Regions from separate parts of the Enterobacter chuandaensis genome, predicted to be linked through region 3. Evidence: predicted binding sites of a transcription regulator. Region 3 holds the regulator's gene; each other region holds the start of a gene.

Region 1 (2,277 bases), 480 kb from region 3:
TCTTGTTCTTGATACCGTCCAGACCGGCCATCAGCAGTGCTGCGAAGCACAGGTATGGGTTAGCCGCTGGGTCCGGGAAGCGCACTTCGATACGACGCGCTTTAGGAGACGCCACCACCGGGATACGGATAGAAGCAGAACGGTTACGTGCAGAGTAGGCCAGCATCACTGGCGCTTCGTAGCCCGGGACCAGACGCTTGTAGGAGTTGGTGGTTGGGTTCGCCAGGGCGTTGATCGCTTTAGCGTGCTTGATAACACCACCGATGTAATACAGCGCCTGCTCGGACAGACCGGCATATTTGTCGCCAGAGAACAGGTTGGTACCGTTCTTGGACAGAGACATGTGACAGTGCATACCGGAACCGTTATCGCCAAACATTGGTTTTGGCATGAAGGTCGCGGTTTTACCGAAACGGTGCGCAACGTTGTGCACAACGTATTTGTAGATCTGAATTTCGTCCGCTTTTTTGGTCATGGTGTTGAAGCGGGTTGCCACTTCGTTCTGACCCGCAGTCGCTACTTCGTGGTGATGCGCTTCAACAACCAGGCCCATCTCTTCCATCACCAGACACATGGTGGAACGGATGTCCTGTGCAGAGTCGACCGGAGGAACCGGGAAGTAACCGCCTTTCACGCCTGGACGGTGACCTTTGTTACCACCTTCGTACTTGGTGGAAGAGTTCCATGCGCCTTCGATGTCGTCGATAGCCACGTGGGAGCCAGAAATAGAGGCGCCGAAGCGGATGTCGTCGAACAGGAAGAACTCTGGCTCTGGCCCGAACAGAACGGTGTCCGCGATGCCGGTAGAACGCAGGTACTCTTCAGCGCGTTTTGCGATAGAACGTGGGTCGCGGTCGTAGCCCTGCAGCGTGCCTGGCTCGAGGATGTCGCAACGGATGATCAGGGTTGGTTCTTCGAAGAACGGATCAATGACCGCAGTGGTTGCATCTGGCATCAGAACCATGTCGGATTCGTTAATGCCTTTCCAGCCACCAATGGAGGAGCCGTCAAACATTTTGCCTTCTTCAAAGAATTCGGCGTTCACCTGATGAGCAGGGATTGTGACGTGCTGTTCTTTACCTTTGGTATCGGTGAAGCGCAGATCAACAAACTTCACTTCATGTTCGTTCAGCATCGTCAAAACGTGTTCAGCGGACATACTTAACTCTCCAGATTGGTCATTGTCGTCGTGGTAACGAGGTCTTCAATTTCTGTTTGTACTGGCTGTTGCCATGTATTTTTTATAAAGCGAAATCTGTGCCAACTTTTAAAACACCCCAAAAAGGCGTTATCATGCGCACCATAGTGCAAAAGGGCTGCACCATGATGGATTTGTTGCACCAGTATAGTGCTTCAATGTGAACATTGAGCACCATATTGGTGCAATTTACGTTAAAGTGCCCTTTTACCGCTCCGTGAAAGCGATCACAAAGCATCTCTGCAATACTTGTTTGCGGGGGATGTTTGTGATCCTGTTTTGTAGTGCGATTAATCCGTGTACAATAACGCGCTATTTCTAAATGCCTGAGGCAAAGTTGTGATCGAAAATTTGCGTAACATCGCCATCATCGCGCACGTAGACCATGGTAAAACTACCCTGGTTGACAAGCTGCTGCAGCAATCCGGTACGTTTGATGCGCGTGCCGAAACCCAAGAACGCGTGATGGACTCCAACGATTTGGAGAAAGAGCGTGGGATTACCATCCTCGCGAAAAACACCGCGATTAAATGGAATGACTACCGTATCAACATCGTTGATACCCCAGGGCACGCCGACTTCGGTGGTGAAGTTGAACGTGTAATGTCCATGGTAGACTCCGTTCTGCTGGTCGTTGACGCAATGGATGGCCCAATGCCACAGACGCGCTTCGTGACCAAAAAAGCTTTTGCCCATGGTCTGAAGCCAATCGTTGTTATCAACAAAGTTGACCGCCCTGGCGCGCGTCCTGACTGGGTTGTTGACCAGGTCTTCGACCTGTTCGTTAACCTCGACGCGACCGACGAGCAGCTGGACTTCCCTATCGTTTACGCCTCTGCGCTGAACGGTATTGCAGGTCTGGACCACGAAGACATGGCTGAAGACATGACCCCGCTGTATCAGGCGATTGTTGACCGTGTTCCTGCGCCAAACGTTGACCTGGAAGGCACCCTGCAGATGCAGATCTCCCAGCTCGACTACAACAACTACGTTGGCGTAATCGGCATTGGTCGTATCAAGCGCGGTAAAGTGAAGCCTAACCAGCAGGTCACTATCATCGATAGCGAAGGCAAAACCCG
Region 2 (2,277 bases), 440 kb from region 3:
CCAGCGGGTTCACCGCGCGCGGCGAAGCTTCATGAATCGATTTCGCCACCAGCTCTTTACCGGTGCCGGTTTCCCCGAAGATCAGCACGTTCAGATCGGACGCGGCGACAATCTCAATCTCTTTTTTAAGCTGCGCCATACCGGGAGAAAGGCCGATCATCTCCGTGTGCGCCACCTGCTCAAACGCCGCCGGGCTGCCGGGAAGGATATTCTGGCTCTCCAGCTGTTCAATCAGCAGCGCATTATTCAGTGCCCCGGCGGCCAGGGCGGCAATCAGGCGCAGCTCTTCGTCACTGAAGGTGTCGAACTGGTCCGGCGACATGCCGTCGAGGGTCAGCGCGCCAATCAGGTTTTGCCCGGCAAACAGCGGCAGACCGATGCAGGCGTGCACCTTCAGGCTCTCCTGGCCCGGAATAAGCCCGTCGTACGGGTCGGGCAAGTCGCTGTCCGCCGGGAAGCGCACCACGTCCCCCGCGCGGGCGATGGTTTCCAGACGCGGATGGCCTTCAAGGGTAAAGCGCCGTCCGAGCACGTCCTTCGCCAGCCCGTCGATAGCCAGCGGAATAAACTGCCGTCCTTCGTAGCGCAGCAGCGCGGACGCATCGCACTCAAGCACGTGGCGCAGCGTGGAGATCAGCCGCTGAAAGCGGTCCTGATGGCCGATACCGGTTTGCAGCTCAATGGCGATCTTCGCCAGCACGTCTACGGAAAAGCTCATGTCTGCCTCACAGTCAATTTGACAATACATAATGTCATATTGACTCTTTTTGAGGTAGTCATAATGACTACCCATTACGAGTCATTAAATCACAACCTATTGAATATTAATAACTTAAAAAGTTGGCACGCAACTTGATATAAGCAAAACCATCTTATTTGAAAACGCTGTATTACGCTGAGGTTGCTATGTCTATTCTGGTTAAAAATAACATTCATTGGGTGGGTCAACGTGACTGGGAAGTGCGCGATTTCCACGGGACGGAATATAAAACGCTGCGCGGCAGCAGCTACAACAGCTATCTCATCCGCGAAGGAAAAAACGTGCTGATCGATACCGTCGATCACAAGTTCAGCCGCGAGTTCGTGCAGAACCTGCGCAGCGAAATCGATCTGAACGACATCGACTACATCATCATCAACCACGCGGAAGAGGATCACGCCGGGGCGCTGACCGAGCTGATGTCCCACATTCCGGATACCCCGATCTACTGCACCACCAACGCCATCGACTCGATCAACGGCCATCACCACCATCCGGAGTGGAATTTCCACACCGTGAAAACCGGCGACACGCTGGATATCGGCAACGGCAAGCAGCTGATCTTTGTGGAAACCCCCATGCTGCACTGGCCGGACAGCATGATGACCTACATGACCGGCGACGCAGTGCTGTTCAGCAACGACGCCTTCGGCCAGCACTACTGCGACGAGCGCCTGTTTAACGATGAAGTGGATCAGACCGAGCTGTTCGAACAGTGCCAGCGCTACTACGCCAACATCCTGACCCCGTTCAGCCGCCTGGTGACGCCAAAAATCACCGAGATCCTCGGCTTCAACCTGCCGGTGGATATGATTGCCACCTCCCACGGCGTGGTGTGGCGTGAGAACCCGACCCAGATCGTCGAGCTGTACCTGAAGTGGGCGGCGGACTATCAGGAAGACCGCATCACTATTTTCTACGACACCATGTCCAACAACACCCGCATGATGGCGGACGCCATTGCCCAGGGCATCAACGAAGTGGACCCGAACGTGGCGGTGAAAATTTTCAACGTGGCGCGCAGCGATAAAAATGAGGTATTGACCAACGTCTTCCGCTCGAAGGGCGTGCTGGTGGGGACTTCCACCATGAACAACGTGATGATGCCGAAAATTGCTGGCCTCGTTGAAGAGATGACCGGCCTGCGCTTTCGCAACAAGCGCGCCAGCGCCTTTGGCTCCCACGGCTGGAGCGGCGGCGCGGTAGACCGTCTCTCCACCCGTTTACAGGATGCAGGTTTTGAGATGTCCCTGAGTCTGAAGGCAAAATGGCGTCCGGATATCGACGCGCTGGAGATCTGCCGCCAGCATGGCCGCGACATCGCCCGTCAGTGGGCGCTCGCCCCGCTTCCTGACGTCACCGCAAAACCTGCGGAACAGCCGCAAACCTGTTCCGCGGCAGCCAGCGCCGATCTCGGCCCGCGCATGCAGTGCAGCGTCTGCCAGTGGATCTACGATCCTGAGCTGGGCGAACCGCTGCAGGACGTTGCCCCGGGCACGCCGTGGAGCGAGGTGCCG
Region 3 (2,277 bases):
TCAGTTGAAGAGCGGAATCGTTGTTCATCATAATTTCACCTAAGCGCTAACTGTACAAATGGCCTGTTGTGTTTCACAACAGGCCGTCCTGCACCCGTTAACTGCCCGGACAATTAGTGTTGTTTCAGTTTATCTTTATGTTTATTGAGCTGTCGCGCAAGCTTATCAATCAAGCCGTCGATAGCCGCGTACATGTCTTGCCCTTCCGCACTGGCATGGAGTTCACCCCCGTTTACATGCAGGGTTGCATCCGAGATATGAGTCACTTTCTCCACTTTCAACACAACGTAGACCTGGTTGATCCTTTCGAAATACTGCTCGAGTTTCGCGAACTTAGCGTTCACGAAGTCACGTAAGGCCTCAGTAATCTCGACGTTGTGTCCTGTGATATTGAGCTGCATAGTGTCTTCCTTATCGGTTGTGTCAGACCAGTTGTTTACGCTGGTTAGACGGCGGAATGGATAAAGACTCTCGATACTTCGCAACAGTACGACGTGCCACCATAATACCCTGATCGGACAGTATGGTGGTTAACTTACTGTCACTTAGTGGCTTCGCGGGGTTCTCCGCGGCGATTAACTTCTTCACCAGGGCACGAATCGCCGTTGAGGAGGCTTCGCCGCCACCCTCGGTATTCACGTGGCTGGAGAAGAAATACTTAAGCTCAAAAATACCGCGCGGACTGTGCAGATACTTCTGCGTCGTGACGCGGGAAATCGTGGATTCATGCATTTCGACGGCCTGGGCGATATCCGCCAGCACCATCGGTTTCATATACTCTTCACCCTGCTCAAAGAACGCCTGCTGCTGTTCGACGATGCAGCGGCTCACGCGGAGCAGGGTATCATTTCGGCTCTCCAGACTCTTGATCAACCATCGCGCTTCCTGAAGATTGCTACGAATATATTGATTGTCGGAATCGTTGCGCACGCTGGTGCACATGGAGGCATACTGCTGGTTGATTTGCAGGCGAGGGATGCTGTCAGAGTTCAGTTCAACGATCCAGCGGTCATTGTGTTTTCTGACCAGCACGTCCGGGATCACGTACTCGGGTTCGCTGGTCTGGATCGACTGACCGGGGCGCGGATCGAGTGACTGGATCAGATTCACCGCCTCTTTCAGCACCTCTTCTTTCAGGCGCGTAACGCGCATCAAAGAGCGGAAATCGTGGTTGGCGAGAAGATCCAGATGATCGCTGATGATTAAGCGCGCCTCCTCAAGCCATGGCGTCTCTTTGCTGAACTGAGAAAGCTGGATCAGCAGGCAGTCGCGCAGATCTTTCGCGGCCACGCCGACTGGATCAAAACGCTGGATACGCTTAAGAACGGCTTCAATCTCTTCAAGCTCAATCTCTTCGTCGCCCATGCTTTCCAGAATGTCGTCCAGCGTGACGGTCAAGTAGCCGGTGTCGTCAACGGCGTCGACAATCGACGTGGCGATCGCGCGGTCGGTATCGGAGAAGGGGGTAAGCTCTACCTGCCACATCAGGTAATCCTGCAGCGACTGGGTGGTTTCGCCCTGATAGACCGGTAGCTCATCGTCCTGGTAGTCTGCATGCGTACCGGAAGGGGTGCCAGCGGTATAGATTTCATCCCAGCTGGCATCCAGCGGTAGCTCGTCCGGCATCTCTTTTTGTTCGAGAGCATCTGCGGTGTCGAGCGCTTCTGTATCCTGTGACTGCTGAGTATCTACCTCATCATGAAGATCGGCTTGCTCCAGCAGGGGATTGCTGTCCAGCGCCTGCTGGAGCTCCTGCTGGAGTTCTAAGGTGGACAGTTGCAGCAGACGAATGGCCTGCTGTAGCTGCGGCGTCATCGCCAGTTGTTGGCTGAGCCTTAATTGCAAACCTTGCTTCATGTTCAGAGCATTTTTCTCCGGTTCGGCGTTACGTTACCTCTACCCTATCAGAGTCTGAAGTCTTCCCCAAGATAGACGCGCTTAACATGATCGTCTTCGAGGATCTGCTGCGGCGTACCGTGGGCGATCAGATTGCCCTGGCTCACAATATACGCGCGTTCACATACGGCCAGCGTTTCACGCACGTTGTGGTCGGTGATCAACACGCCAAGCCCGCTGTCACGCAGATGCTCAATAATACGTTTAATATCGATAACGGAGATCGGGTCCACGCCCGCAAACGGTTCATCCAGAAGGATAAATTTCGGGTTTGCGGCCAGCGCGCGCGCAATCTCAACACGACGGCGTTCACCCCCGGACAATGCCTGACCGAGGCTGTCGCGCAGATGCTCAATGTGGAACTCTTCCAGCAGCTCGTTG

What was found. The regulator sigma-54, encoded in region 3, starts transcription at its own class of promoters, with help from an activator protein. The targets are predictions, from matches to a motif close to GTTGGCACANNTTTCGCTNT.
Region 1: the regulator sigma-54 is predicted to act here: its motif matches at 1,246-1,265, upstream of glnA (glutamate--ammonia ligase).
Region 2: the regulator sigma-54 is predicted to act here: its motif matches at 840-859, upstream of norV (anaerobic nitric oxide reductase flavorubredoxin).

The regions. Positions count from the first base shown of each region.
Region 1 is NZ_CP097173.1:4,592,855-4,595,131, reverse strand. Features, by position in the region: gene glnA (glutamate--ammonia ligase) at 1-1,159, opposite strand, end outside; gene typA (ribosome-dependent GTPase TypA) at 1,538-2,277, shown strand, end outside.
Region 2 is NZ_CP097173.1:3,671,933-3,674,209, forward strand. Features, by position in the region: gene norR (nitric oxide reductase transcriptional regulator NorR) at 1-718, opposite strand, end outside; gene norV (anaerobic nitric oxide reductase flavorubredoxin) at 907-2,277, shown strand, end outside.
Region 3 is NZ_CP097173.1:4,112,839-4,115,115, reverse strand. Features, by position in the region: gene ptsN (PTS IIA-like nitrogen regulatory protein PtsN) at 1-31, opposite strand, end outside; gene hpf (ribosome hibernation promoting factor) at 114-401, opposite strand; gene rpoN (RNA polymerase factor sigma-54) at 424-1,857, opposite strand; gene lptB (LPS export ABC transporter ATP-binding protein) at 1,905-2,277, opposite strand, start outside.